Regions from separate parts of the Thermoanaerobacterium sp. R66 genome, predicted to be linked through region 2. Evidence: a T-box and tRNA genes for the amino acid it is inferred to sense, from the RefSeq annotation. Region 2 holds a T-box; the other regions hold tRNA genes.

The links. The T-box of region 2 lies ahead of leuS (leucine--tRNA ligase). A T-box ahead of a tRNA ligase gene usually reads a tRNA of that ligase, here a tRNA-Leu.
Region 1: it encodes a tRNA-Leu, which carries the amino acid that the T-box ahead of leuS (leucine--tRNA ligase) is inferred to sense. The anticodon was not compared.
Region 3: it encodes a tRNA-Leu, which carries the amino acid that the T-box ahead of leuS (leucine--tRNA ligase) is inferred to sense. The anticodon was not compared.
Region 4: it encodes a tRNA-Leu, which carries the amino acid that the T-box ahead of leuS (leucine--tRNA ligase) is inferred to sense. The anticodon was not compared.

Annotation. Positions count from the first base shown of each region.
Region 1 is NZ_JAEUWW010000001.1:913,993-921,685, reverse strand. It holds gene JJQ93_RS04580 (sulfate adenylyltransferase subunit 1) at 1-1,408, shown strand, start outside; gene JJQ93_RS04575 (ABC transporter ATP-binding protein) at 1,426-2,274, shown strand; gene JJQ93_RS04570 (ABC transporter permease) at 2,243-2,974, shown strand; gene JJQ93_RS04565 (phosphoadenylyl-sulfate reductase) at 3,002-3,730, shown strand; gene JJQ93_RS04560 (hypothetical protein) at 3,905-4,408, shown strand; tRNA gene JJQ93_RS04555 (tRNA-Leu) at 4,552-4,638, opposite strand; gene hflX (GTPase HflX) at 4,761-5,999, shown strand; gene JJQ93_RS04545 (DUF3189 family protein) at 5,986-6,471, opposite strand; gene JJQ93_RS04540 (NUDIX hydrolase) at 6,710-7,138, shown strand; gene JJQ93_RS04535 (YigZ family protein) at 7,205-7,693, shown strand, end outside.
Region 2 is NZ_JAEUWW010000001.1:1,654,904-1,662,596, reverse strand. It holds gene JJQ93_RS08440 (transglycosylase domain-containing protein) at 1-1,812, shown strand, start outside; gene JJQ93_RS08435 (M28 family peptidase) at 2,130-3,323, shown strand; gene JJQ93_RS08430 (ECF transporter S component) at 3,338-3,850, opposite strand; gene JJQ93_RS08425 (YjgB family protein) at 4,039-4,743, shown strand; T-box leader at 4,799-4,992, shown strand; gene leuS (leucine--tRNA ligase) at 5,041-7,485, shown strand; gene tlp (small acid-soluble spore protein Tlp) at 7,508-7,693, opposite strand, start outside.
Region 3 is NZ_JAEUWW010000001.1:487,657-495,349, reverse strand. It holds gene JJQ93_RS02250 (C40 family peptidase) at 68-763, opposite strand; cyclic di-AMP (ydaO/yuaA leader) riboswitch at 767-897, opposite strand; gene JJQ93_RS02245 (AEC family transporter) at 1,086-2,006, shown strand; tRNA gene JJQ93_RS02240 (tRNA-Leu) at 2,056-2,140, opposite strand; gene JJQ93_RS02235 (nicotinate phosphoribosyltransferase) at 2,259-3,293, opposite strand; gene JJQ93_RS02230 (DUF441 domain-containing protein) at 3,312-3,761, opposite strand; gene JJQ93_RS02225 (lytic transglycosylase domain-containing protein) at 3,802-4,356, opposite strand; gene coaE (dephospho-CoA kinase) at 4,376-4,972, opposite strand; gene polA (DNA polymerase I) at 5,020-7,623, opposite strand.
Region 4 is NZ_JAEUWW010000001.1:1,342,477-1,350,169, reverse strand. It holds gene JJQ93_RS06900 (ABC transporter ATP-binding protein) at 1-1,323, opposite strand, end outside; gene JJQ93_RS06895 (arginase) at 1,561-2,268, shown strand; tRNA gene JJQ93_RS06890 (tRNA-Leu) at 2,379-2,462, opposite strand; gene JJQ93_RS06885 (DUF6385 domain-containing protein) at 2,648-3,301, shown strand; gene JJQ93_RS06880 (TPR domain-containing glycosyltransferase) at 3,346-5,121, shown strand; gene JJQ93_RS06875 (DNRLRE domain-containing protein) at 5,153-6,028, shown strand; gene JJQ93_RS06870 (TetR/AcrR family transcriptional regulator) at 6,104-6,676, shown strand; gene JJQ93_RS06865 (YhgE/Pip family protein) at 6,772-7,693, shown strand, end outside.

The DNA.
Region 1 (7,693 bases), 740 kb from region 2:
ACATGTAGAATTTTTAAAAAATATGATATCTGGTGCAGCTAACGCAGAAGCTGCGTTACTTGTTATAGACGCCAATGAAGGTGTGAGAGAACAGTCAAAAAGGCATGGGTACATCCTATCATTGCTGGGCATAAAAAAGGTTTATGTTTTGGTTAATAAAATGGACTTAATAGATTATTCGGAAGAAAAATTTTTAGATGTAAAAAGCGATATGGATGTTTTTCTAAAAAGCATTAATGTCTTTCCACAAAAATATATACCCGTATCCGCTTTTTATGGTGAGAATATAGCTTTAAGGTCAGAAAAAATGCCGTGGTATAAAGGTGATACAGTCTTAGATGCTTTAGATATTTTTGAAAAGGATAAAGAGATAATCGATAAACCACTGAGGTTACCTATACAAGATGTTTATAAATTCGACAATAGAAGGATTATTGCCGGTAGGATAGAATCTGGCGTACTTAATGTAGGAGATGAAATAGTAATATATCCAAGCAAAAGAACGTCTAAAATAAAATCTATCGAATACTGGCAAGAAAAAGACAAAACGGCAAAAGTTGAAGCGGGAATGTCAGTCGGAATTACGCTTTTTGATGAGTTTTTCTATAAAAGGGGAGAATTTATAACCCGCAAGGACGATGAGGCTCCACTGGTAGGAGATACGTTTAAGGCGAATATATTCTGGATGGGCGAAAAAAGGCTGACAATGAATAAAAGATATAAACTTAAATTAGTTACACAAGAAACAGAATGTGAAATAGCCGCAATTAATAGAGTAATAGATGCTTCTACGCTTTTTTCCAATGATAACGCAAAAGAAGTAAATACTAATGAAGTCGCTGAAGTTGTGATAAAGACCAAAGATAAAATTTGTTTTGATGAATTTAGAAATAATCATGTAACAGGCAGATTTGTTATTGTAGATGGCTATGATATAAGCGGTGGAGGAATTATAAATGGCTTAGAAATTTTAGGTGTAGCAAATAAATTTGTAAAAGGAAATGTGGAACTTCCGATAACCTGCTTTGATGAATACTATTATTTAATACCATCTAACGAGATAAAAAAAGTAGCTGTTGAAAGAAAACCCTATAAAATAGGTGATGATTTGCCTGTAAATGGAGACACATATTATTACCCTGATAATTTTGATGTCATTGACTTAAATATTGAGCTATCTGCCTTAATAAGGAATGGTAAGTTGATTGATTTAATCAATTTAAATGAGTATAAGTATGAAGGTTATCCTGTATATAGCAGTGATGGATTTTTGGTAAAGGTAAAAAATCAAGATGATTTTATCAATTTTAAAAATGATTTTAAGGAGTCAAAATACGATTTAGTTGATTTTGCAAACAAGTGGTATGACCCTATAGCTAATAAGCGGATTGTATATAAAGCAGTTTAAAAGCGGGAACTTAAGAGGTGTTTGATTTGTTTCTTGTTATTGAAAATATATCAAAAAGTTTTGGATTTGATTCAAAAGCAAATTTAGTGCTGGATAATGTTAATCTTTTAATAAACAAAGGGGAATTTGTATGTCTTGTTGGTCCTTCTGGTTGTGGAAAGTCTACACTACTTAATATAATTGCCGGCCTCGAAAGTGCATCATGTGGCAGAATTATTTTAAATGGTAGTGTAGTAAATGATGCAGGCATTGATAGAGCAGTCGTGTTTCAAGAATCTGCTCTTTTCCCCTGGCTTACAGTTATAGAAAATGTAGAGTTTGGGATGAAGATGACAGGCATCAAAAATGAAGAAAGAAAAAGAAAAGCTATGGAATATTTAAAAATGGTTCACCTTACAAAATTTAAAGATTCATATATTCATCAATTGTCTGGTGGCATGAGGCAGCGGGTTGCACTTGCAAGAGCTTTAGCCATTGATTCTCAGGTGCTTTTGATGGATGAACCATTTTCAGCCCTTGACAGTCAAACGAGAAATATCTTACAGATGGAATTGCAGCGAATCTGGATGGCTACGAAAAGGACAATTGTCTTTGTTACCCATAATATAGAAGAAGCAGTGGTATTGGCGGATCGCGTCGTTGTGATGTCCACTAATCCAGGAAAAGTTAAAAAAGAATTTAAGATAGAGCTTTCTAGGCCAAGAAAACCAGAAAGTACGGACGTAAATTACTATGTAAGGAAAATAATGGATGAGTTAAGGGAGGAGGTAGAGAAAGTTGCAAAAGCTGAATATGACGGTGATTGGAGTGTTGAAAAGGATTTGTTTCTATCTAATGTTGATAGCAATATGGGAAGCGGCATATAAAATAAATGCAGGAACCGTAAAAATCTGGAATGCAAGTATTGTACCTTCTCCAATCTCTGTTTTTCTTCTAATCATTAGACTATTCGAAACTAAAATGCTTATATATGCAATATTATCCAGCATGAGAAGACTTGTAATTGGATACTTAATATCTGTTGTTATTGGTTCTATCATAGGTTTTATAATGATTCGATTTAAATATATTGAAGAAAATTTCAGCTCGTTGATATTGGGTTTACAGACTTTACCTAATCTTGCATGGGTTCCTTTTGCAATTCTTTGGTTTGGATACAACGAAAGTACAATAATTTTTGTAATAGCCATTGGTTCTATATTTTCTATTAGTCTTGCTGTAGATTTAGGGATTAAAAACGTAAATCCGATTTATTTAAAAGCAGCTAAGACAATGGGGGCTAAAGGATATAAATTATATTCAAATGTGATCATTCCTGCCGCGCTTCCAAGTATAGTGTCAGGGCTTAAGGAAGGATGGGCATTTGCTTGGAGAGGTTTGATTTCTGGTGAGATGTTGGTATCTGCAACAGGTCTTGGACAGATTCTTTCGAAAGGAAAAGAGACATCTGATATAAGCCAGGTTGTTGCTGTAATGCTTGTAATTTTAATTTTAGGTTTAATCATAGATAAATTCGTATTTGGAAGAATAGAAAAATCAATAAGGTGTAGATGGGGTTTGATGTAAAATTTTTATATTATGAGGTGAGATATAATGAGCATAGATAAATTAGATCTTGAATTATTAAACAATGAATATAAAGATAAAAGTCCTTTTGAGATTATAAAGTATATTTATGATAAAATTGGTGCATCTCGTGTTGTATTAGCATCAAGTCTTTCAATAGAAGATCAGCTTTTAACAGATATACTATTGAAGATTGATAGTAAGGCAAGGATATTTTTTATCGATACTGGAAGACACTTTCAATCAACATATGATCTGATGGAACGAACAATGAGGAGATATCATTTTAATTACGAAGTGTATACTCCTGAAAGCCAGGACTTAGAGCCATTGATTAGAAAATATGGTCCGAATCTTTTTTACCAAAGCGTTGATCTTAGGAAAAAATGCTGTGAAATTAGAAAAGTAAAACCGCTAAAAAGAGTTCTTGCTACGGTTGATGGATGGATATGTGGCTTAAGAAGAGAACAATCTGTAACTCGTGAGAATATAAATATATTTGAGTGGGACTACATTCATTCTATATATAAGATAAATCCCATTGCATTTTGGACTGAAGATATGGTTTGGGAATATATAAAAAAAGAAAATATCCCTTACAACAGCCTTTATGATAAAGGCTTCAGAAGCATTGGATGTCAGCCTTGTACAAGGGCTGTAAAGCCTGGAGAAGACGTTAGAAGCGGAAGATGGTGGTGGGAAGATCCAGATAAAAAAGAATGTGGACTTCACATTCAAAATAAAACTGTTGAATAAGCAAACATCAAAAAACTCGTTTAAACTATGCATTTTAGATGCATAAACTTGAACGAGTTTTTTTGATGTTATATGCAAAAATTCTATACGTTTGATAAAAATTTTAGAAGGAATTTCTATACTTTTATAGAAAATATGTATAATATAAATGCAAGTGGTAAGGGAGGTGATGCTTTGAAAAAGAATAAAAATTTTATTAGACTAATTGGTTTATTAGTAGTAGCTATCGTGTTATCAATAATTGTAGGCAAATATTTTTTTGCAAAAACAGTAAATTCTGAAGAATTCTTAAGAGATAAATACTCAAATAAACCCAATTATAGTATCAAAGTGCAAAAGACAAACAAGCATTTTTCAGGTTTTCTCGGACAAGATGGAGAAAATATTTATTTAGATTTGTTTAGAGATGGAAAATACTTTGGAGGATCAGTAGCATCAATAAAGCAAAGAGATTTGGTATGGGTTTATCAATTTCAGCAATATGAAACTCTTGTTGTTGTTTATGGATATAATCCTGATTTAAATTATCTTTCATATTACCTTGAGATTTCCAGCACTACTACTGAACCCAAAGTAATTAAAAAGGATATATCGAAAGAAAAATACATCCTTGATATATATGTACTTGATACTAAGTATAATGGTACAGCTAATCTTCAACTTGCTAGAAAAAACTAATGAATAATAATATAGCAAAATTAAAAAAGCAGGATCCCTACATCCTGCTCTTTTATGATGCGTAAAACAGCAACCTTTAAATTTCTTTGTTATTATATAAAGACTTTTTTTATCTTAATAAAATAAAATTATTGGCTTATCTTTGGTGCCGAAGGTGGGACTCGAACCCACACGGTATCGCTACCACTGGATTTTGAGTCCAGCGCGTCTGCCAGTTTCACCACTTCGGCACGTCACATTAGATATATTATCATATAAAAACTAAAATTTCAATACCTAATTTAAAAATGTTGATTATTTTGTTAAGACGGGATAATATATATGTATCGAATACATGTGTGGAGTGAATTTTATGGGCAATGAAATGAATGATAGCAAGGAAAAGGCAGTATTAGTGGGAGTAATTATAAATGATGATGATAATGAAAGCATGGACGAATTAAAAGAGCTGGCAGAGACAGCCGGTGCAGAAGTTGTAGGTGTAATGACACAATCAAGAACGAACATAGATAGGACAAGTTATATAGGTAAAGGCAAGCTTATGGAATTAAAAGAATTCATTGAAAATAATGATGTTAGCATGATAATTGTTAATGATGAGCTTACGGGTATCCAGATTAAAAATATCGAAGATGTTGTGAATAAGAAAGTAATCGATAGGACAGGTCTTATTCTAGACATTTTTGCGAAAAGAGCAAAGTCGGCAGAGGGCATACTTCAAGTTGAACTTGCTCAGTTGAAGTACAGATTGCCGAGACTTCAAGGAATCGGAAATGATTTATCGAGGTTAGGTGGTGGTATAGGGACAAGAGGTCCCGGTGAGACAAAACTTGAGACAGATAGGCGACATATTAAGGAGCGAATAAGAGCGATCGAAGCAAAAATAGATGATTTAAGAAGACACAGAGAGCTTTTAAGAGGGAGAAGGAGAAAAAATGAAGTTCCTGTTGTAGCCATAATAGGATACACAAATGCTGGCAAATCTACATTGATGAATGTACTTACAAATGCTTCTGTCTATGCTGAAGATAAGCTTTTTGCTACGCTTGATCCAACAGCAAGGAAACTTGTTTTGCCATCTGGGCGAGAAATTGTTTTGATTGATACAGTTGGATTTATAAGAAAGTTGCCACATGATTTAGTGGAAGCTTTTAAGTCTACATTGGAGGAGCTAAAATATGCAGATGTCTTACTTCATGTTATAGATATATCTGCGAAAGATGTAATGCATAAAATCGGTGTAGTTGAGGGTGTTCTTAAAGCTCTTGATGTCATTAATAAGCCTAAGATAAATGTTTACAACAAATCCGATCTTTTGGACAAGGTGCCTGAAAACAAAGGTGATAGTGTATATATTTCTGCTAAAGAAAGAATTGGGATTGATGAATTGTTAAAGGCGGTTGACAGATTTGCATACAGTGATTTGTTTATTTTAGATTTCTATTTCTCTTACGCAAATAGTAATGAATACTTGTTTTTGAAGAAAAACTCTAAAATTTTAAAAGAGGAGTATGATGAAAAAGGAATCAAGATAAAAGCACAAGTAAGTGCGATGGAGAGAAATGTGTTGAAAGATTTTATTGTCTCTTGATAGCGTTATATTCAGCACTTTCTTGTGCTTTTACATTTTTTACAATCTGAACTATGTTTTTGTATGCTTTTGTCACTCCATATGATACAAGAGGTCTTCCTATTACAGGCATTTTCAAAGCTATGGACGTGAAACCACCTATTTTCATTATCCAGTTTGTAGCAGATGATGTATCAATAATAAGCAAACCATCATTTGTATTGAATAAATGATAATATAGATCTTTTAAAGCTGGCTCCACGAGTTTTTTTCCGTTTTTTACGCCTAAAGAATATACGTTGTTGCCATATTCATCTGTACCTATTAAGACTATATGACCTGTATCATTTTGACCATTTAATCTGTCAAACATAGGAATTCCTTCAATTTCTGATTTTGAAGGAATTTTATCTGTTGGCAGCATCCCAATATGGATGTAAGAAGCTATAACCGATGTATGAGTTCCTCCGTAACAGTGGTATATAATATGCATTCAAATCGCTCCTTTCAAATATATTTTTGATTGAATCTATATTAATTATTCTAAGACTTTTAACCATTTTTAGAAACGAAGATAAATTTATACATAATTTTCTTTTATTGTGGAAATAATAAAATAAAATTAAAAATAAAATTTTAGAAGGAATTTAAGAGTTTATAAAGAATATTATATAATAAGCAAATATTGTGATTAAATCACAATAAATATAAAAAGCTTAGGGGGCTTATATATGTTAATAAGAGAATGCTCTGGTGGAGTTGTATTTAGGGGAGATGAGGTATTTCTCCTAAAGAATGAAAAAAATGAGTGGGTATTGCCTAAAGGCGCAATTAGAAACAATGAACTGTCTGTTGATGCAGCATTAAGGAGAGTACGGGCTGAAACCGGCTTAAAATCTTTGAATGTCCTGTCTACTGCTGGTGAAACTAGTTACGAATTCTATTCTGTTACACGTCAACGTCCTGTCTACAATAAAATCACATGGTATTTAATGTCTACAGATGATCGAGAATTCAATATTAGCAGTGAAGATGGCTTTTCAGACGGCGGCTTTTACCCAATTGAGAAGGCTTTGGAACTTATAACTTATAGTCAGGACAGGGCTTTAGTAAACGTTTCTTATTACAAGTACAAATCTTTAAACAAGGTTATTGCATAAAAATAAAAGCCTTATGGCTTTTATTTTTATGCAAAAGTTTGGTATAATTTATTACGAGGTGGTAGTTTGCTCTATACTTATAAAACGATATATAAATATGGATGTAAAGAAGTAGAAATAAAGCGATCGCGGTTTATAGGACACGCAAAACCTGTACAAAACGAAGATGAAGCAATCGAGTTTGTAAATAGTATAAAAAGTGCTCATAGGGATGCTACTCACAATGTGTATGCTTATATTTTAGGAGAAAGGGATGAGGTACAGAGATATAGCGATGATGGGGAGCCTTCTGGCACAGCCGGCGTACCTGTTTTAAATGTTATAAAGAATGAAGGATTAAAAAATGTAGCTGTTGTTGTGACAAGGTATTTTGGAGGTATACTGCTTGGTGCTGGTGGCTTAATAAGGGCTTATGTCAAGAGCGCAAAGTTAGGGCTTGAGGCTGCAACTATCGTTGAAAAGATCCTGTTTAAAAGTTTGTACATAACTGTAGATTACACTATATTTGGCACAGTACAAAACGAGTTGTTGAAAAATAATTATATAATTAAAAAT
Region 2 (7,693 bases):
CACCTCGTTTTGAGTGAAATGTTGAAACAGGGCTTTATCACTCAAGAACAGTACAATGCTGCCATAAATGAAAAGCTGCATTTTGTCTTTAAAAATCTTAATTTGTCTACGTATAGTCACGGCTATTTTATAGATCAAGTCATAAATGATGCTACAGATGCTCTTGTCAAAAAACTTGGCATAACTAAATCTGAAGCATTAAATGAAATATACAATGGCGGTCTTAGGATATATTCAACAATGGATCCAAATATACAGACGGTAATGGAAAATGCGTTTAAAAATCCAAAGCTTTTCCCTGTAGATCCGACTACAAAAGAGGCTGTACAGGGTGCGATGGTAGTTATAGATTGGAAGACTGGAGAAATTAAGGGTATTGTAGGTGGTAGAAATACAAATGACTTTAAGTATGTCACAAGAGGTATAAGCTTTGCTGACTCAAAGAGACAGCCAGGGTCATCTATAAAGCCTTTGACCGTTTATGGACCTGCATTACAAAGCGGGCTTACTGCTGCTACAGTTGTAGATGACGTTCCTACCACATTTACGCTTCCTGGTGCAAAACCTTATACACCTCACAACTATGAAAGCAATTATTACCATGGGTTAGTTACATTAAGGGAAGCAATTACAGATTCGTTGAATGTGCCTGCTGTTCAGGTTGTCAATAAGATAGGCATAAATGTCTCCGCAAGTTACGGAAAAAAATTTGGCCTTGACATAACTAAAAACGATATGTACCTTCCAGCATTGGCATTAGGTGGTTTAAGTCAAGGCATTACGCCTATACAAGAAGCGGCTGCTTATGGAGCAATAGCCAATAAAGGCATGTATATAAGCCCTATTACTTTTACAAAGATTACAGACTCTACAGGGAAAGTATTGGTAGACAATAAACCTGAAGAACATGTGGTGCTAAGTGAGCAAAATGCTTATATATTGAGAAGCATGATGATGGATGTTGTAGACCATGGGACAGGTACTGCTGCGAAGCTTTCAAATATGGATGTAGCAGGTAAGACAGGCACATCTGAGAATTCAGGCAACATTTGGTTTTCAGGTTTCACGCCTTACTACGTTGGCACTGTGTGGATGGGTTATCCATCATCAAATAATCCTGTGAAAAATTACGGTGTGCCGCAGGTAGGCGGTACTTTCCCGGCTCAGATGTGGAGGACTGTCATGGCACAAATACATCAAAATCTTCCACCAACACATTTTACAGATAAACCATCTGGAATAGTATATGAGACGGTCTGCAAAGATTCTGGAGAATTGCCGACTGATTTGTGTAGACAAGATCCGAGAGGGGACAGGACATATACTGAGATGTTTGCTGCAGGCACACAGCCTACAGAGTATTGTACTGTTCACGTATCAGCCCAGATAGATACATTGACAGGGAAACTGGCATCTTCATGGACGCCGCCTTTCCTTGTGAAACAAGAGGTGTTTATCAATCCGCCAGGAAGGACGCCAGAGCAGAATGCGTACGCTGCCGATGGCAAATACGTATTGCCTACACAGTCGGACAGTGGAAGCGATGTATTGCCGGGAAATAATCAGAATGACAACGGAGCACAAACTGGGAATCCATCGACAAATAGTGGCGATACTACTGCTCCGACAAATGGCACGGAACCGGGAAACACGAATACTGAAAATACGGGACAAAACAGTACATCCGGCAATGGCGGGCAAAGCAATAGTAGCGGTACAAATAGCAGTAATGCTAATAGCAGTGGACAAGGAAATTCTACCACGAATCAAAAGGGCATTGGAAATATAATAAACTCTATACTTGGCCACTAAATCATAACCACTATACTTAGTAGTGAATAAATGTGGTATTGGCACATCTATTTTGTGCATGCCATTTTATCTCGTTTATTAGCCATTAAATCACCTTTCCTTTTGTTATATAGTAGCTTGAACAACTCTATAATAACGGAAAGGTGATTTTTTGTATAACTCTTGTCACGCACCTGCATAGTAGGTGTTTTTTTATTTCGCTGGCTTTGGAAGCTCAAGTAATTTCCCTATTGTGAATAATGTATCAACTCATAGGAAAAAATTATTGAAGGAATATTGAAAAGTCTGTAGAAATATATAGTTAGGGGGCGAATACTATGAAAAGTATGGATTACTTAAAAGAGCTTTCGAGGTTTGAACACCGTGGTTCAGCCACAAAGAATGAAAGAAGGGCAGCAGACTACATCGCAGAAAAGCTTAAAATTTTAGGCTATGATGTGGGTGTACAGGAATTTAAAACGACACGAGACAATCTTTACATTTTGCCTCTTCAGTTTGGTATCCTTCTTTTCATTATGGGATCGGCATCGCTTGTATACGATAAATTTTTAAATGTCGTGGAGTTTTTAATTTCCATTATTGCAGTATTTTTGCTGGTTTTAGAGCTAAGCGGCAGGTCTTTTGAAACAAGCATAATGCCTAAACACAGATCTAAAAACGTATTCACAAAATTCGAAAAAAACGACAAAAAGAAGATAATTATATCTGCCCACATTGATACTCAAAAAGGCAGCCTGATGTTTAGTCCCAAAATTGTTGGCAGATTAAAAATGATTTTTAACGTTGGCTATGTGGGATTTGCTTTGATACCATTAGGTATCGCATTTAAAGTGATGAACATTTCTTTTGTATCAAACGTTTTATTGGGGTTAGGCATACTTATAACATTTGCAATGGTCGTGTTTTTGCTTATATGCCAGTTAGGTGGAAAGTACACAAACGGCGCTAATGACAATGGTTCTGGTGTATCTTTGGCATTAGCAATTGCAGATCACTATGCAAATAACATGGATAAATTTCCGGACGACGTGCAACTAATTTTCCTCTTTACAGGCAGCGAGGAGACTGGCGAAAGGGGAATGAAATATTTCTTAAAAAAATATAGAAAGTTGTTAAGTGGTGATACACAGTTTGTAATACTGGATAATCTTGGGGCAGGAAAGTTGACATACCTTGAAGGAGAAGGTATGTTAATATACAGGAAAGCAGGCAAAATGCTTTTAGATGTTGTAGATCTTATGGCAAAAGAGTATCCAAAAAATACGGTTCAGAGAAGGAAAAACTTGCTTTTGCCCACAGATGCACTGCCTGTCTTAGCAAGTGGATTCGACGCTATAGCGTTTTTATCCATGGATGAAGACGGATCTATAAAAAATTATCATTGGTTTACAGATACTATAGAAAACGTTGATTCAAAGCTTTTAAGGTATGAAGAAAGCTTTTTGATAGAATATGTTTTAAGGGTTTCAAATAAGATGACCAATTTAAAAAATGTTGAAGCAATTGAGTAGGAGTAGGTATGTACCTACTCCTTTGATTTATTGAAATAACCTGTCAAGATGAATATTAAAAAGATGGATAGTATTCCACCGATTATAGCAGTAGCTAACTGCGGGAATGTAAAGGCTGCTGCAATTTTTTGCGGTACTTTTACGCCAAACATTACGAGAATGTACTTTACGGAAGCTGCCAGCCATAAAAACTTTACAACTGCCCCTGTTATCATGCCTATGATGTTGTTTTTAATAGCCGAGAAAAGCACTACGTACAGTGCATTGCCAATCATTATAAATGGTATAAGCATTGGAAATCCCATAAGTCCTACTAAAAAAGCGATGATTGGCGTCAAAAGCCCTATTGTGATGCCAGACCAGACACTTACAAAGTAAGCCGATACAATAAGCATCGCATTTACGATTGAGCCTGTTACAAGCTGTGGCATCTTGATAAATTGTACGATTATAGTCAATGCCAGTAAAATAGCTGTTCTTGTTATAAATTTTGCGTCAAATTTTTTGGGTGATGTGCCATTTACCATAATATCACCTCCAACATCAATCTATTTAACTATATTTTAACACTATAGTGTAATGTTGTTAAGCAATTATCAAAAAAGTATTAAAAACATTAATTATGTATTAAATCTCCCTTAAAGCCATTGACGAAAGGCATTGCATAAGGTTATCATTTGTGTGGGGGAATAAATAAAAAATTGGAGGATTGATTATGAAAAAATACATCTTATTGATAACACTTGTTGTTGCTGTATCGATTTTTGCCGGATACCTGCTTTACAATAATTCTAATACAGCACAAAGAAGAAACCAACAATCGCAAAGCCAAAAAACTGCAACAAATGATAATTCAACTTCTGATAATAATGCAAAAGATGAAAATAAGAGCAGCAATGATAATAATAATGGCAATAGTGATAAACGAGATCAGAATCCTGTTGTAGACAATCGCAACGTTGGTTTGTTAAATCAGATAGTAAGCCTTGCTAAAGAAGGTAAAGTAATAAACTGCGATTTTGTCACAGGTAAAACTACTATAGATGACATAGAAAAGGTGTATGGAAACCCTGACAAGCAAGAGTATATTTCATCTGCAAAGGGAACTTATACGACTTTTACAAAGAAGGATCTTGTATTTGGATTTAATAAAGGAATGCAGGTTTTTGAGACAAGGTCATTTGATCCTAGATTACAAGCCATTTCAAGAAGCGATATTGAAAATGTATTGGGAAAAGCCTTGTATAAAGCCACTATAAGCGGCACTACAAGCCAAACTGTTTTAGGATATACGATGAATTCTGACTACAAGCTTGAATTTGTCATATCAGATACGACAAATCTTGTTGACCATGTAAATGTGCTGTATCCTGCGGCAACAGTTAATTCTATGGCAGACGATCCAGGTCGCCAATGGTGATTTATCATATTGCATTTTAAGAGCATTTGTAATAAAATATTGATAAATATATATTGATAATGCAATGATGTGGAGTAGTAGGCTAAGACTTTTTCAGAGAGCCTTATGACGGTGGGAAAAGGCATTGTGTTAGCTGAACTCGCCATTGAGCATGCATATTAAAAGTATGCACGGTTGTACCGTTATATGAAACAAGTGGGCTTGCGTCAAAAAGAGTGGTACCACGGAAGCGTAGCTTTCGTCTCTTTGTGATGTAAAGCCTTTTTTATGCAAAAAAATATTAATAGGAGTGAGAAGATGGCTTATTCAAGGGATATTGATAAAAAATGGCAAAAGAAGTGGGAGGATACAAAACTATACAAGTTTAACCCGGAAAACATTGATAAAAAGCTGTACTGTCTTGAGATGTTTTCGTATCCGTCAGGTGCTAAGCTTCACGCAGGGCATTGGTATAACTACGGGCCTGCTGATTCATGGGCAAGGATGAAAAGGATGCAGGGCTATGAAGTTTTTCATCCAATGGGTTTTGATGCGTTTGGATTGCCAGCAGAAAACTATGCCATAAAGACAGGCATACATCCACAGGATTCTACCCTTCAAAACATAAAGACTATGGAAAGACAGTTAAGAGAGATGGGTGCCACATTTGATTGGGATTATGAGGTTATAACCTGTTTGCCTGATTACTACAAGTGGACACAATGGGTATTCTTACAACTGTACAAGAAAGGTTTGGCTTATAGGAAAAAGGCTCCTGTCAATTGGTGTCCAAGCTGCAAGACAGTCCTCGCAAATGAGCAAGTTGTAGAAGGCACTTGTGAAAGATGTGGCTCTGAAGTCACTAAAAAAGATTTGACACAATGGTTTTTGAAAATAACTGATTATGCAGAAGAACTTTTAGATAAGCTTGATGAGCTGGATTGGCCTGAGAAGACGAAGATGATGCAGAGAAACTGGATAGGAAAATCTGATGGTGCTGAGATAGAGTTTAAAGTCGATGGCAAAGACATATCGTTTAAAGTTTTTACGACAAGGGCTGACACGCTATACGGTGTTACATACGTGGTTTTAGCTCCAGAAAATGAGATAGTAGATCTCATAACGACAGATGAGCATAGAAGAAATGTAGAAGAATATAAAGAATACGCCAGAAAACAAAGCGAGATAGAGAGGCTTTCAACGGAAAAAGAGAAGACAGGCGTATTTACAGGAGCGTACGCTATTCACCCTATTACAGGTGAGAAAGTGCCTATATGGATATCCGATTACGTTCTTGCTACATATGGGACAGGCTGTGTCATGGCAGTACCTGCCCATGACGAGAGAGATTATGCATTTGCTAAGAAGTACGACTTGCCAATAAAGAGAGTCATCAAGGGAAATGATGGCGTAGACGACTCACTGCCATTTGTTGAATACGGTATTCTTGTAGACAGCGGTGATTTTACAGGAAGTAAATCAGAAGATGCAAGGATAGAAATAGTGAAGATGCTTGAGAAAGAAGGCAAAGGAGCACTTAAGGTAAATTACAGGCTTAGGGATTGGCTTGTATCAAGGCAAAGGTATTGGGGTGCACCTATACCAATAATACACTGTGAGAAATGCGGACTGGTGCCCGTGCCTGAAAAAGATCTTCCGGTTCTTTTGCCATACAATGTGGAGTTTTCACCGGATGGGGAGTCGCCCCTTAAAAAATCTGAGGAGTTTATGAATACTACATGCCCTAAATGCGGTGGCAAAGCATTAAGAGATCCTGATACACTTGATACATTTGTTGATTCATCGTGGTACTTCTTAAGGTATCCTGACAACAAAAACGACAAAGAGCCTTTCAACAAAGAGCTTATTGATAAGATGCTACCAGTTGACAAATATATAGGCGGTGCCGAGCACGCATGCATGCACCTTTTATATGCCAGATTTGTCACTAAGGCATTGAGAGATTTAGGATATCTGGACTTCGATGAACCTTTTAAATCTCTCATACATCAAGGCATAATTTTAGGGCCTGATGGAAACAAGATGAGCAAATCAAGAGGCAATACAATATCACCTGATGAGTACATCAATGAATACGGTTCAGACGTATTTAGGATGTACTTGATGTTTGGCTTTGCCTTTACTGAAGGTGGCCCGTGGAATGATGACGGTATAAAAGCTATGTCCCGCTTCATACAGAGAATTGAAAGGCTTGTAGATAAATTTATAGAAGACAGAGGCAAAGAAGGCAAAGATGAGATTTCAAAAGATGAGAAAGAGCTTAATTATGTGAGAAATTATACCATAAAGAGCGTCACAGAAGATGCTGAAAAGTTTCAGTTTAATACTGCCATAGCAAGGATAATGGAGCTTGTAAATGCTCTTTATAAATACGATGCTGACGTGGAAATTAAAAACACAAAATTGTACGAGGAAACTATTGCAGATCTTGTAAGGCTTCTGGCGCCGTTTGCACCGCATTTTGCAGAAGAGATGTGGGACAGATTGGGATACACCTATTCTGTTTTTAATCAAAAATGGCCAGAGTACGATGATAAAGCTTTAGTAAAAGATGTTGTTGAGATAGCAATACAAGTCAACGGTAAGGTAAGGGGACGTCTCGAAGTTTCTCCAGACGCGAGTGAGAAGGAAATTCAAGATGCTGCGCTTTCAGCAGAAAGCATAAAACAATACATTGACGGCAAAGAAATAGTTAAAGTCGTAGTTGTAAAAGGTAGGCTTGTGAATATAGTTGTAAAATAGGCAGTGAGAAACTGCCTATTTTTTAATCTTTTTTGTCTACTCCGTTTCCGGCTTCTACTTCGTCTACGATTTCGTCTCTCATGCCATGGATGCTTTCAAGTCTATGGCGATTTTTCTCTTTGATTCTTGCGATTTCTTCTGGAGAAAGTTCTTCAGCGTGCAATTTCAAATAATCTTCAGCTTCTCTGTAATTTTCTATCGTATCGTG
Region 3 (7,693 bases), 1.2 Mb from region 2:
TATAAATATCACCTAAAAATGCATCAAAAAAAGACACATGAAAGTGCCTTTTTGTCTTTATGCATATTTACTGTATAACTCTTCTGGCTGTAGCATAATGAGCGCTGTAGTAGTCTTCATACAAAGAGCTTATCATGACTTTTCCAGCACCAGATGAAGCGTGCATAAACTGTCCATTTCCTATGTATATCCCAGCATGGTTTATTATGCTGCTCCCTAATGTCTTAAAAAACACCAAATCTCCAGGCTGCAAATTAGCTTTGTCAACGTACGTACCTACTGTAGCTTGATCATCAGCTACCCTCGGCAAAGTAATTCCGACGCTTTTAAAGACGTATTGAGTAAAACCGGAACAATCAAAACCCGATGGAGATTCACCACCGTAAACATACCTCGTTCCTAAAAACTCTTTTCCAAAGTCAATAAGCCTCGAGGCAATGCTTCTATCAACATCACCCCTTGACACCGTACTTGAAGACCTTAATGAAAGGTACTTGCCGTATATCCAGCCTACAGTTCCATCTGAAAGCTTTATGTTGTACCAGCCATTATCCTGTCCAATCACTGTAACCACATCGCTATAGTTTAACTGTGTAATAACCTTTGACGACAAGCTTCCGCCATTTCTGACATTTACACCGTTTCCAATGACAACGCCACTTCCCAGATCTGCTGCATAAATATGTGTAAGCATCGAAGAACCCACCATCGTCATACCGAAAACGGATACACCAAAAATAAATTTACCTAATTTGCTATTCATAGCTAATCTCCTTCCTTTTGCCTCCGGAGTTAGTTGACGGGTGCGGGATAGAAGGTACCCCTACTGCATATGGCAGATTAACCCCAAACATGAAAAATCCTCCGTACCTAAATAGGATTCGGCAAGATTGCTAATATGTACAAGTTTCTTTTATTTTATCAAAAACGATTAATAAAGTCAATGTTTTCATAATAATTTTTTAAGATTTTTTTAATAAACTCTTAATATATTTTATAAAAAATTTATAAATTTGTTACAATCTCTATAAACAAGCGGCTTATTGTAGTATAATTTTACTTGATGTACGAAAAGGAGGATATAAATGAGCCAAATAGTCATACTTCAAAAAATCGCAATAAGCATCATCATAATATTTTTTGGTTACGCAGTAAAGAAAATGAAATTTTTACCTGCGGAAACAGGAAAAGTCCTGAATAGTTTTATAATCTACATAACATTGCCTGCCAGCATCGCAAAAGTTTTCTTGACTACAAAAGTAAATACAAACTTATTCGTTTTGACATTATCAGGCTTTGCTTTTGGTTTCATCACTTTTATTATAGGCTTTTTAGCCTTTAGAAACGCAAATTTAAAAAGAGAAACAAAAGGTACTTTGATCATATCTCTCTGCGGATACAACATAGGTCTTTTTGCTTTCCCGTTTGTCCAACAAATCTATGGCAACAATGGTCTTTTGCACATCGCAATGTTTGACATGGGAAATTCATTTAATGTCTTTGGAATCGCATATATCGCTGCATACGCATTTTCTCAGAGTGATAAATTAGATCTGAAAAAAGTATTTAAAAAGATCTTGTACTTTGTACCTTTTGACACTTATATAATAGCCTTCCTTTTGAATGTCATGGGTGTTAAATTCCCAAGTTTAATCGTCAACCTGGCAGAGCAAATTTCGATGCCGAATACAACATTAGCTTTGTTTGTAATAGGGTATTTTCTTGATTTTAATTTAGAAAAGGATGAAATTTTATCACTAGTTAAAGGACTTGCCATAAAATATGCGCCAGGCATAGCACTGTTTTTTGTCTTGCCTATGTTTTTCAATACTGCATCGATGACAATTAAAGCTATAATGTTAGGGACCATCATGCCGACAGCGCTTGTAGCAGTCATATATTCTGATGAGAGAAATCTAAACACCAAACTGGCATCGATCTTTATAACGACAACGACGATTGTTGCGATTGTATTCATGTCAATTATAATGGTAAAATGGCATTAAAAAAAGCCTTTTGAAAGGCTTTTTTTATGTAAAATATTTATTTTCATTTTGGTGCGGAGGGCGGGACTTGAACCCGCACGGAAAACTCCATACGCCCCTCAAACGTACGCGTCTGCCTATTCCGCCACCCCCGCGTCACAATATCGTCAGCACATTAGTCATTATATAATGTTTTTTTGTTTGTGTCAATACCTTTTTGCATAAATTGCGATTCAGTAAGTATTATATAGACAAATATGAATTCATGCCTGTCTATATTATCCTTTTTAATTTTGCATTCTCTATCCTTCCAGGAATTCGGCCTCTTTTTGCAATAGGTTCTCCTTCTACTTCTTTAATATCCATCGTCATGTCTATAGGAGATGCATCTGATATATAGCTGCCAACGCCAAATGCATCTGCACCGCTTAATGCAAGCTCTTTTATCCTTTCTGGTGTAAGCCCACCAGACACAATGATCTTGACATTGTCAAATCCTTTTTGATTAAGCCTCTGCCTAAGCTCATACACAAGACTTGCCGTTACGCCTCCTCTCTCAGACGGCGTATCCAATCTTATGCCATACAACCTATCTCCTAAAAATTCAGCCACCCTCAATGATTCTTCAATTTCATCTTTAAATGTATCTACTAAAATAGTTATTTTCTCATCTTTAGGCGTTATCTCACTGTAAGCTTTAGCTATAGTAAGAGTGTCGCCAGCTATCAGAAAAGCCGCATGTGGTACTGTCCCCTTTGGCTCGCGTCCTAAAAGCTTCGCGCCTAATATGCAACTGGCATCATCAGCGCCACCTATTAGTGCTGCCCTTTCCATGACAGGAGCCACTGCAGGATGCACATGTCTTGCACCAAAACAAAGTAAAGGCTTGTCTGGAATAACTTCTTTAAGCTCTCTTGCTGCAGTAGCCCATCCGCATGAACTTGCCAACATACCCAATATCACAGTTTCATACGTACCAAACTCGCTGTACGGTCCAATGATTCTCATAACAGTCTCTTTTGGTTCAAAAGTCTCTCCTTCATCTATAGACCACACTTCAATGTTTTTATCTTTTAAGACATTTTTTACTTCAGGCAACCCTGCAAAAACACCACTTTTTCTTGCAAATATCTCTGCCGTAACGACTTTCCCGTCTATTCCTAAATGCTTTAAAATATCTTGCGTCCTTAGAAAATAAACGTCTGTAGTCGCGCCATTTTTTATTTCGTCATGTGTGGCAGAAAAAAATTCCCTATCGCTACTCACCTTAACTTCCCTTAAGTCTTCAAGATGCTTTATAATTTTCATATGTATTCTTCTCCCTCTCTATAATCTAAATATCCTAAGTAAGATTGTCGTAATGCCAAGGGCTATCATTGGTCCAACCGGTGCTCCCTTAAAGAAGCTTACACCAATCACAGTACCCAGCAAAACACCTACAACACCATTTGTATCTACTTTCATGGCATTAAGGCCTATAGATGCCAATACAGCTACAATTATCCCAGCAATAACTGTAATAACCCCTTCCATGCTTTTTGCAGCATTTAAAAAATCATCAACTGATACTTTGCTCATTGCAAGAGGTGACAAGGCTCCCATAGTCAATACTATTATACCAAGATTCATGCCATTTTTCGATACAAATTGATTAATTATTTCCAAGTTCATAAGTTTAATAAAAAGAAGCATTAGAATAGCAGCCGCAACATTGTTGTTTTTTCCTATAATGCTGAAAAACAACATGATGGATAGAATCAAAACCCCAAAATCCATTTATGATCCCTCGCAACATAATGTTGTGCAATGTTTCAAACTATCTGTATAAATTTGTGTAAATCTTATAATACTTAAGCACCTTTTTAATGTACTTATCCGTCTCTGAAAAAGGCACTTTCTTGAGATTGCTGCCATTTTCCGAGTACCTCTTGTCCTTTAACCAATTTGAAACATTGCCACTTCCTCCATTATATGCGGCTACTGCCAAAGTGACATCATTATTAAATTGTTTTAAAAGGTATTTTAGATACCATGTTCCTATATTTATATTGTAATCTGGATTAAAAAGCATATTAACGCTAAAATTTTTAATGCCTATGTAATTAGCAACCCAAGTTCCTGTCTCAGGTATCACTTGCATAAGGCCTATAGCCCCTTTGCTTGAAACGCTGTCAGGATTAAAATTGCTTTCTGCCTTTATCATGGCAAAAATCAAATTAGGGTCTACTCCATACTGATTTGAATAGAAGTACACCTGTTGACTGTATTTTTTAGGATATAATTGCTTTAGAAACCAATTTGTCTTAACTCCATATACCGTCAAGACAGTAATCGCTGCTACTATCACCAATATGACTTTTTTAAACTTCAATATAATACCTCCAGATGTTCTATTTTGAAAAGCGCCCCCACAACAGCTCAACTTGTCTTTTTATGGCATTAAAATCCTTGCAGTTATTAATTATAAAATCTGCGTACTTCATTTTGTCCTCTATAGACATCTGGCTTTTAATACGGTTCAGTGCGTCTTTATAGCTTAAATTGTCTCTTTTCATAAGCCTTCTAATCTGTGTCTTTTTATCAACAACCACAAGCCATACTTCATCTACCATATTAAAAAGCTTCATCTCAATTAACAATGCTGCATCAAGCACGATGGCTTTCTCTTTGCCTTTTTTTCTCTCTTCCTCTATTATATCTTTTATCCTTTTTATTATTTCCGGATGCGTAATTTCATTTAATTTATTCAATTTTTCTTTATCAGCAAAAACAAGGTTACCCAGTTTTCTCCGGTCTATCTCGCCATCTTTTCGCAAAATTTCTCTTCCAAACACACTTACTAATATATTATATGTGTCAGTACCCTTTATCATAATCTCTCTTGAAACTACATCCGCATCAATTATTACTGCTCCAAGGCTTTTTAATATGGATGAAACGGTGCTTTTCCCTGACGCTATTCCGCCTGTCAATCCGATTACCCTCACCATCGCACCTCCAATCTATATAATTTAAAAGTGTCCAAAAGACACTTTTATTTTGCATCATACCAATTTTTCCCTTGCCCTATATCTACGACCAAAGGAACTCTTAACTTTATGACATTTTCCATTATCGATTTTAAAAGCTCCTTGACTATTTCAACTTCATCAGGATGTGTGTCAATTATAAGCTCATCGTGCACCTGAAGAATGAGTCGCGATTTCAATCCTCTTTCCTTTAATTCATTGTACACTTTAACCATCGACATCTTTATTATATCCGCAGCACTGCCTTGAATAGGTGTATTCATCGCCATTCTCTCACCAAAAGACCTTTGGTTAAAATTTTTTGAATTGATTTCCGGTATGTATCTTCTCCTATTTAAGATTGTCGTAACATACCCATTTTCCTTTGCAAATTTGACTATTGAGTCGATGTAATTTTTGACGCCCTTGTACCTATCAAAATAATTATCTATGTATTCTTTCGCTTCTTTTCGCGATATCTTTAAGTCTTTAGACAAGCCGTAATCGCTTATACCATATACAATACCAAAATTGACAGCTTTTGCTCGCCTTCTCATTTCATTTGTCACTTCTTCTTTTGAAACCTTAAAAACTTCTGATGCCGTCCTCAAATGTATATCCTCATTGTTCAAAAATGACTCAATAAGTTTTTCGTCCTCAGAAAGGTGTGCAAGAACCCTAAGCTCAATTTGAGAATAATCAGCAGATATTATAAGCCCATCTTCATGGCTCGATACAAATGCCTTTCTTATTCTTCTGCCAAACTCTTCTCTTACAGGTATGTTCTGCAAATTAGGCTCTGTTGAACTAATTCTCCCTGTCGCAGCAACAGTTTGTTTGAACGTAGAATGAACCCTGTTATTTTCATCCATGATAGGAATGAAGCCATCTATGTACGTAGATTTAAGCTTCATAAGCTGTCTATATTCTATTATTTCTCCTACTATTTCGCTATATGGTATAAGCTCTGCAAGAACTTCCATATCAGTTGAATACCCTGTTTTAGTCTTTTTTATTGCTGGCAAATTTAATTTGTCAAACAAAAATTCTGACAACTGCTTTGTAGAATTAATATTAAATTCGTATCCAGCAACATCGTAAATATCTTTTACAATTTTATCTGTCTTTTCATCTATTTCTTTAGAAATACTTCTAAGTACATCCTTATCTAAAGTAAAGCCGTATACCTCCATAGATTTTAACACTTCAATAAGCGGAATTTCAACATTATTTAAAAGATCTTCCATATCCATCTCTCTTATAAACAACATGAGCTTATCTTTTAACTTGGATAAGTTTGATGCAATTGAACACATATAATCGATTAAAAGCCTTTTGTCAATATCGTCATAGTTCTTTTTATTTCTGCCCTTACCCACTATGTCATCTATGCTTTGCAAATCCTCTTTCAAGTATTTTTTCAATACCCGACTTATGTCATAATTTGACTCAGACGGATTTAAAAGATATGTCATTATGGCCGTATCGTAAATCTTGCAATTAATTTCAATGCCGCAGTATGAAATGTTCACCAAAAAATCTTTTAGATCGTGTCCTATCAAAGTAAGTTTCTCGTTATTAAGCAATTTAAAATTGTCATAATCATCAATCTCTACAAAAAATGATTCATCACCACAAGCAAACGATACTGCTTTTATCTTTCCCTCATATATGAACGGATACAGTGACAAAACATCAAACTTTTCCAAAGCATTTTTAACGTATGTAAAATCTCTCACAGGCCATTCTCTAATATCCTTTGCATCACGACTATCGTCCTTTAAATCTGCAATGAGGCTTGAAAATTCCAACTTTTCAAACATCTCTTTAAGCTTATTAACATCGTAATTTTTTACCACATATTCATTCAAATCAATATCAATAGGAACATTTCTCTCAATCGTAGCAAGCCGTTTGCTTAAAGCAGCTAATTCTGCATTATTTTCTATATTTTCCTTTACTTTCCCTTTTAACTTATCTGTATTCATTAATAAATTTTCAATTGATCCAAATTCCTTAATAAGCTTTATGGCCGTCTTTTCCCCTATATTTGGTACACCGGGAATATTGTCTGATTTATCTCCCATAAGCCCTTTTAGATCTATGAATTGAAGTGGCGTTACTTCGTACTTTTCAAAAACTGCCTTCTCATCATACTCGTCCATCTGTGTTATGCCTTTTTTGCATATTTTTACTTTTACGTTTGTCGATACAAGCTGAAGCGCATCTCTATCGCCTGTGACGATAAGCACATCCATCCCACTCTCCGATGCAATGTTTGATACTGTTCCGATGATGTCGTCCGCTTCAAATCCCTCTATCTCGATGGTTTTTATATTAAACGCACTTATCACATCTTTCAGAGTATCCACCTGCTCTACAAGCTCCTCTGGCATCGACTGACGAGTTCCTTTATAAGCACTGTACTCCTTGTGCCTAAATGTAGGGGCCTTTTTATCAAAAGCTATTGCTATGTAGTCAGGCTTCTCCTCATTCAGCAATTTAAGAAGCATCATTGAAAAACCGTATATTGCATTTGTATGCATTCCTTCACTATTCATCAAATCAGGCAGAGCAAAATATGCCCTGTACATCAAGCTATTACCATCTATGATCAAAAATTTCGACATACACTCACTCCTATTTAACTTCTTGTAATCTAATATACCGCAAAAAAAAGAGGATGTAAATTGTCCATGA
Region 4 (7,693 bases), 310 kb from region 2:
CATTCCTATATGGTTTCTTAGAGAAGTAAGTGAGACATCTCTTATATCTACTCCATCTAAAAAAATTTTTCCCATTTTCACATCATAAAGTCTGGGAAGAAGATAAGTAATGGTAGTTTTCCCAGCTCCGCTTGGTCCAACTAAAGCTGCCATTTGACCAGGCTTTATTTCAAAGTTGATATCTTTAAGAGTATCGTGCAGACCATCATAAGAAAAATAAACATGATCGAATTTGATATCACCTTTTACGTTATTAACAACGATGGAATTTTCCTTTTCATAAATCTCGCTTTTTAAATCTAAATATTGAAAAATTCGTTCAAACAATGCCAATGATCTAATAATATCCACGTGTATATTTGAAAATGTGTTTACTGGGCCATATAGCCTTGATATCAGTGATACAAACATGACTATTCCGCCTATTGTAATACTGTTATACTTTATGAGTATTATCCCTCCAACCAAATATATAAGCATCGGCCCTATTGCGATAAAAGTTTGTATTGTCATAAAAAACCATCTGCCAATGATCGTTTCCCTTATTTGAAGTTGTGTCACTTCATTATTTACTTTTTCAAATTCTTTATATTTTTCTTTTTCTTTTGTAAAGAGCTTAATAAGGAACATACCGCTTATATTTAGAGTTTCAGTTATTATGTTTGTCAATTCAGCAAGTTTTGATTGGGTTTTAAGTGCTATTTCCCAGCGTCTTTTGCCAACCTTTCTTGTAGGTATTACAAACAAAGGCAATGTCAGAAGGCTGACGATGGCAAGCATCCAATTTGTGTAGAACAAAGTTGCTGCAGTTGTTAGAAATACAAATATACCAGACAAAAGCTGAATAAACGTATTTGAAAATACACTTTCTATTCCACCAATGTCGTTATTGATTCTGGAAGTTATTTCACCTGTTTTTGCATTAGAAAAAAAGCTTATAGACATGTGCTCTAAATGATTGTACATGATGGATCTTAGGTCTCTGATTATGCTTTTTGAGACAATGCTGTTTAAATATGATTGTCCAACAGCAATAATATTAAGCAATAATGTCGTTGCAAACGACAAAAGAATATATACAACCAAAAGCGTCAAGTTTTTCTTTGGCAGTGCAATATCTATTATGTTTTTAGTTAGTATAGATGGAATTACGCCTAATATGGAAGTAAAAATAACAGTCATAAACAATACTATCATTAGCTTCCAATATGGCAAAAAATACTTTAGTATGCGTAAAATAAGTGATTTCGTGATATGAGGCTTTTCATCAGTCTCTCTGTAAAATCTCTTGCCACGATATCCCATTGATTGCATTTGAATCATTCTTTCGTTAAAAGAAATTACGAATAAATTATATCAAAACTATAGTCAATGTGTCAAAAATGTTTTTTTATTAGGGCAGTCATAAAACACGTCAATATTCTATGGCAAGAGGTACTTATTGTATGCAAGCATAAAGAAGATGAACTCACTTATTCTGTTCATTGTGATATAATAATGGATGGGATTTGAAAAATAGAGAGAAACCACTATTCTAAGCATTTTAGGTGATGAAGGGATATGGTTCGCAGTCTATTAAGTATAGATTGGGATTATTTTATTCCTTTAAAAAAAGAGTGGTTGAATTCTTACACTGAGACACAAAGAAATATAGAGTGGATATGGTATAAAAGGCATTTAGAAAGCTATTTGAGAGGTATTGACATAGAAAAATCAGTGTCCATATCTTATAGATTGGATGATTTTTGGGATAAGATAAGGGAACATTTTATCTTTGCAAAAGACATTGAAGTGTACGTGTCTGAGTCTCACATGTTGTCATATCATATAGCTATAAATAATAAATGTGAAGAAGTGTACTCTTTAGATACGCATGCTGATTTAGGATATGGAGGAATTAGTTCGGTAAACTTTAAGTTGAATTGTGCTAATTGGATGGGTAAACTGTTAAGTGAAGGTCGGATAAAAAAGGCTCATATAGTGTACAGCCATCATACGACTGAAAAGCCAGAAGACTTTAAAGATTTTAATAAACTTTTTCCGGTCAGGTATTACAATGATATTGATGAATTGCCTAAGGGTATATATACAGCAGCTATACATATATGCAGATCGGGTGCATGGACACCACCTTGGCTTGACGATGAGTTTTTTAAGCTTGTAAATAACCTAAACCTGCCATATAAAGTGGTTAAACTTTATAAAAGGAAATGGGACATTGAAAAAACGCAACTTTCAGACCTACTTTATTATCTCAACTTTTCATAAAAGATCCGTGGATAGTATGTATTGATATTCTTAAAAGTAAAAGGCGTTAACCTAAAAGTAGGTCAGCGCCTTTTTTTCTATGTAAATTTCTATTACAGCCTATATGTTTTTGGTGCGGATGAAGGGATTTGAACCCCCACGTCAAAGACACTAGATCCTAAGTCTAGCGCGTCTGCCAATTCCGCCACATCCGCACATAAATCTTTAAGTCAAAAACCTTAACAATGGTATTATAATTAATATTCATTAAAATGTCAATAGCAGATAAGGCTTAGAAAGTACAATTCTATATACAAGTTTTTCTATACATATTATAATATATATTTTTTGTAACAAAAGAGCTATATCTCCATAATATATAAAAAGAGGGGGGATATAGATGCCTAACAATATAGTTTTTAATCCAGTGGCGGAACAACTAAAAACTTTGGTTCATGGAATGCAAGGCACCACACCAACGCCTCTATTGTTAGATTCGACGACAGGAAAGCTTTTGTCAACTGTTGATGGCTCTGTGACTGTAGCAGGTACAGTAACGGCACAAGGAACTTTAACGGTTACTGCATCAAATCTTGATATAAGACCGCTAAGTGGTGCAACTGATTCTGTGACTATTAGCAGTGGTACGGTCACAGTTGCTGGAACAGTGACTGTAACTGCGTCATCATTAGATATAAGACCTCTTACTGCTTCAACTGATTCATTTACACTTGGAAGCAGGACATTCTTAGAAGACTCCACAAGCATTGCAGGTGTAACTGGAACAGGTGTTGTTCTAATGGAGAATACAGGCAACAAATCCATGTACTCTTATTATATAACGAATACAGGCACTAATACCATTTCCATTAAACTCCAGATAAGTCCTACTACTACTGACACCTATTTTGTTGACGACATCAATAGTATTAGTCTGGCAGGCGGATCTATTACAGTCTTGACTGCTGTAAAATTTATGCAGTATACAAGATTGTATTACGACACGGGCGGTGCCGCAGCTACTGCAGAATTTTATTACAACGCTCAGGTTTAACGATGGGGCTTTATGCCCCATATATTTTCGAAAGGAGGATTCAAATGTTAAGCCTGTGCATGATCGTAAAAAATGAAGAGGACAATCTTGAAAGATGCCTTAAAAGCGTTTACGACGTAGTCGATGAAATTATAATCGTGGATACTGGCAGTACTGATAAAACTGTTGACATAGCGAAAAAATTCGGTGCAACAGTATTTTACTATAAATGGAATAATGACTTTAGTGCAGCCAGAAATTTTTCATTAGATAAGGCAAAAGGCGATTGGATTTTGCTGATGGATGCTGACGACGAGCTTGATGAAGCTGGTAAAAAAATGATAAAGGCGCTTTTGAAAGACGATAAAATTGATGCATATTTGTTTGAAACCATAAGCTATGTAGGAGATGAAGAAGGATCAGATGCTCTTTCCAACTTAAATGTAAGGATCATTAAGAATAAAGCTGAGTACAGATTTATTGGGTCCATTCATGAACAGATATTGATTTCAATATTAAATCATGGTGGAAATGTAGCAGAAGTTCCGATAAAAGTTTATCACTACGGCTATTTGCACAAAAATATCAAAGAAAAAGATAAAAGAAACAGGAACATGTCTATACTGAAAAAAGAGCTAAAAAGAGATCCAGACAATCCCTTTCACAATTTCAATATTGGAGCGGAGTACATGGCGTTGGGCGATTATGAACGCGCGTATAATTACTTTAAGAAGTCTTTTGATTTTTCAAAAAACATTAAAACTGGCTATACGACAAAACTGATTATCAGGATGATCATTTGTTTAAATCAATTAAATAGGCTTGACGAAGCATTTAGTTTATGCAATGAGTCTATTGAAAAATATCCGAATGTAACTGATGTGGTGTTCTTAAAAGGCATGTTATACCATAGGATTGGTTATCACCAAGAAGCCATAAATTGTTTTAGAAGATGTATAGATATGGGTGAACCGCCGCTTATCGATAGATTTATAACAGGCGTAGGCGGATTTAAAGCTTACCTTGCCATGGGTGAAGTTTTTATGGATGCAAAAAATTTTGACGATGCTATTGAATGTTTTTTAAATTCATTTAGACTTAATCCAACTAATAAAGCAATACTGTATAAATTATCATACGCTTATTTCAGCAGATACGATGAGAAGACTGCGATAGAGAAGATTGTTTCGCATTTTGATTTGTCACCTGAAGCGTATACGATTATAAGCGATATATTTTTTTTAAATGGCAAGTATCATGAATCGCTAAAATTTATAGACATGGCACTAAATTCACTGAAGAATAATATAACGTATTATGTAAAGGGAAGAACATTGATGTATCTACACAGATATGGTGAAGCTGCAGAATGTTTTGAAATGGTGGATGGCGGTGAATACACCATTGATAGTTATATTAATAATATTATTTGCCGCTTGTTGATTGGAAAAAGCATTAAGAATCAAATGTTGTTGTTAAAAAAACGTTTTATAGAGGCTTATAAAGTATTTTTCAAATTTGACCTATTGCTTAAAAAAGATGTGATATTGCCAATAGGCGTCGAAGACACTGGCACATATACAAATGTTATTTTTATTGTACTCGACAAACTGTTTGAGATTCAGGAATTTGACTTATTTGAAAAATCTTTAAATATGCTTAATATGGTAAATGAGAAAGATGTTTTGTTGAGATTAGGAAAACTTTATTATCGGCATGGAGCGTACAAACTTGCTGAAGAAGAATTGGCACGTTCTATGAAGCTATTTGATATAATCGATGAAGAAGGTATGATTATATTAAGCAGTTTGTGTGGGCAAAAGGAAGATAAAATTAGTTGATTGTTTTGATTTTGTTTGTAGGGGTGATGAAATGCCTTCTATAATTATACAGCCATCCACAAAAGATACGTCATTAGAATCGGGTTACCCCAACAGCAATAGAGGAAGTGATCCTACACTTTGGATCGGTAGGTATTACATTGGTTTTTCTGGGAAATCGGTGTACAGAGCTCTTATACAGTTTGATTTAGGCATGGTGCCACAAGGTTCTATCGTGGTTGAAGCTATTTTAAAGCTTTATTTCAATTATGCAACAAATCCATCAATTCCTGCATATATTACACCGTTTTTAATTGTGGATGAATGGGATGAAAATACAGCAACATGGAATAATGGGCCGAATATTGATGAAACAGTATTTGGCTCTACCAAGGCTGTGACTAAAGAGGGCTGGTATGGATTTAATATAACGAATATAGTTAATGGATGGATAAGTGGCATCTACAAAAACAACGGGATAATGCTTAAAACTCCAGAGGCGCAAAACTTTGAAACGAAAAGTTTTTATTCTAAAGATGAATCAATAAACATATCTTTAAGACCAATGTTACAACTGACTTATATAGGAGGATACCCATTTACGCTAAACGAAAGAAGATTTGTGAAGGCGAAGTTTACTTACACGGCATATGATGATGAAAATTTTACAGATGTAAATGATTGCTCATCATATGACAAATATACGTACTTCGTGTATAATACAAGTGAAAATCCAGTTATAGTAAAACTCCTCATAAGTCCTGGTGACGATTTATGGATAGAGGATGGCAATGAAATAATTTTAGATGCAGGCAAAACAGTTGCATTGGTACCTTATTTATTTTCTCAATATTCAAGGTTATCATATAAAAACAAAGATGCAGGAAAAGGAGCAAACATTACCGTGTGGTTTGAGGCACAAGTTTAAAAAATTGCAGCACAAATTAAAAAAATGCATTATAATATTAATAGTATAATATCGAATGAAGAGGGATAGTTTTAAATGAATAAGACAAAGGAAAAGATATTTAATGCAGCCATAGATATAATTTCTCAGAAAGGTTTCTATAAGGCTACAATGGATGAAATTGCAGATAAAGCAGGGGTGGCCAAAGGAACCCTCTATTATCACTTTAATAGCAAAGATGATATATTGATATTCTTAATAGATGAAGGATTGTCGCTTTTAAAGAATCAAATACTGGAGAAAATAAGCCACATGAAAAATTCTGTAGAAAAACTAAGGGAGATAATTGTGGTTCAGTCGAATTTTTTATTTAAGTACAAAGATTTTGTCCTTATATTGCTAAGTCAATTGTGGGGAAAAGAAGATATTCAAAATAGCTTTAGAGAAAAAATATACGATTATTTAAAGATTATTGAGGACATCATTGATGAAGGAATTGAAGAAAAGCTAATAGAAAGATGTGATAAAAAACTGCTATCTTCTGCTTTTTTTGGCATGATAAGCTCTCTTATTATCTTTCAATTTAGAAATAATGATGTTATAGACCCGGAACATATAGCAGATAGTGTTATTGAATATACATTTAATGGAATCCATTATAGAGATTAATCTTTATAATGGTTTTTTTATTGACTTTTAAGATCAAAGATACTATAATAAGTTAGAACTGACCGGTCAGTATAAAAAATATTGGAGGTGTATTTATGACAGGTGTGATTTTTAATGAGCTTAAAAGATTGGCCCAAAACAGATTTATTAGATTAGCAGTAATAGTGATTATTTTTATGCCACTATTGTACAGCTTTCTTTATTTGTATGCATTTTGGGATCCATATGGCAAGTTAGACAAACTTCCAGTTGCAGTTGTGAATCAGGATAAAAGTGTGCTATACGATGGAAAATATAAAAGTTTTGGGGATGACATTGTAAAGGAATTAAAAAGCAATCATGATTTCAAATGGAATTTTGTAAGCTACGATGATGGTTTAGATGGTTTAAAAGGCAATAAATATTATTTTATGATAGTGATACCAAAGGACTTTTCCAAAAATATTTTAAGTGTCAATGGCAATGCCGTAGAAAAAGCTCATATTCAGTATATAACAAATGACAAAAAGAATTTTTTGGCGACACAGCTTGGAAATAAAGCCATAGAAAATTTGACGCAAAAAATATCTGATACGATAAGGAAAAGCTATATAGATACTGTTTTTTTAAATGTTGAAGACATTGGAAATGGTTTAAAACAAGCTTCTTTAGCGGAAAAACAATTATCAGATGGTGCAAAAATGCTAAATGATGGCGTTTCAAAATTGAATGATGGCATTAACAAAGCTTTGGCTGGAACAAATCAATTTAAAGATGGGTTGTATAATTTAAGCATTGGGGCAAATAACGCATATTATGGCGCGTCAAATTTAGCAAATGGCGCTCAGATTTTATCTCAGAAATTAGATGAAGTAGATAAAAACAGCAATTTGATTTTAAATGGAATGAATAATCTAAAGAGTGGTTTAAATGGAGTGAGTCAAGGTCTTAATGCAATAAGCAACAGCATAAACCAATTGAAAAGCGGCTCGACCGCTGTAACAAATGGTTACGATCAAATTGGTCAGAGTCTATCGT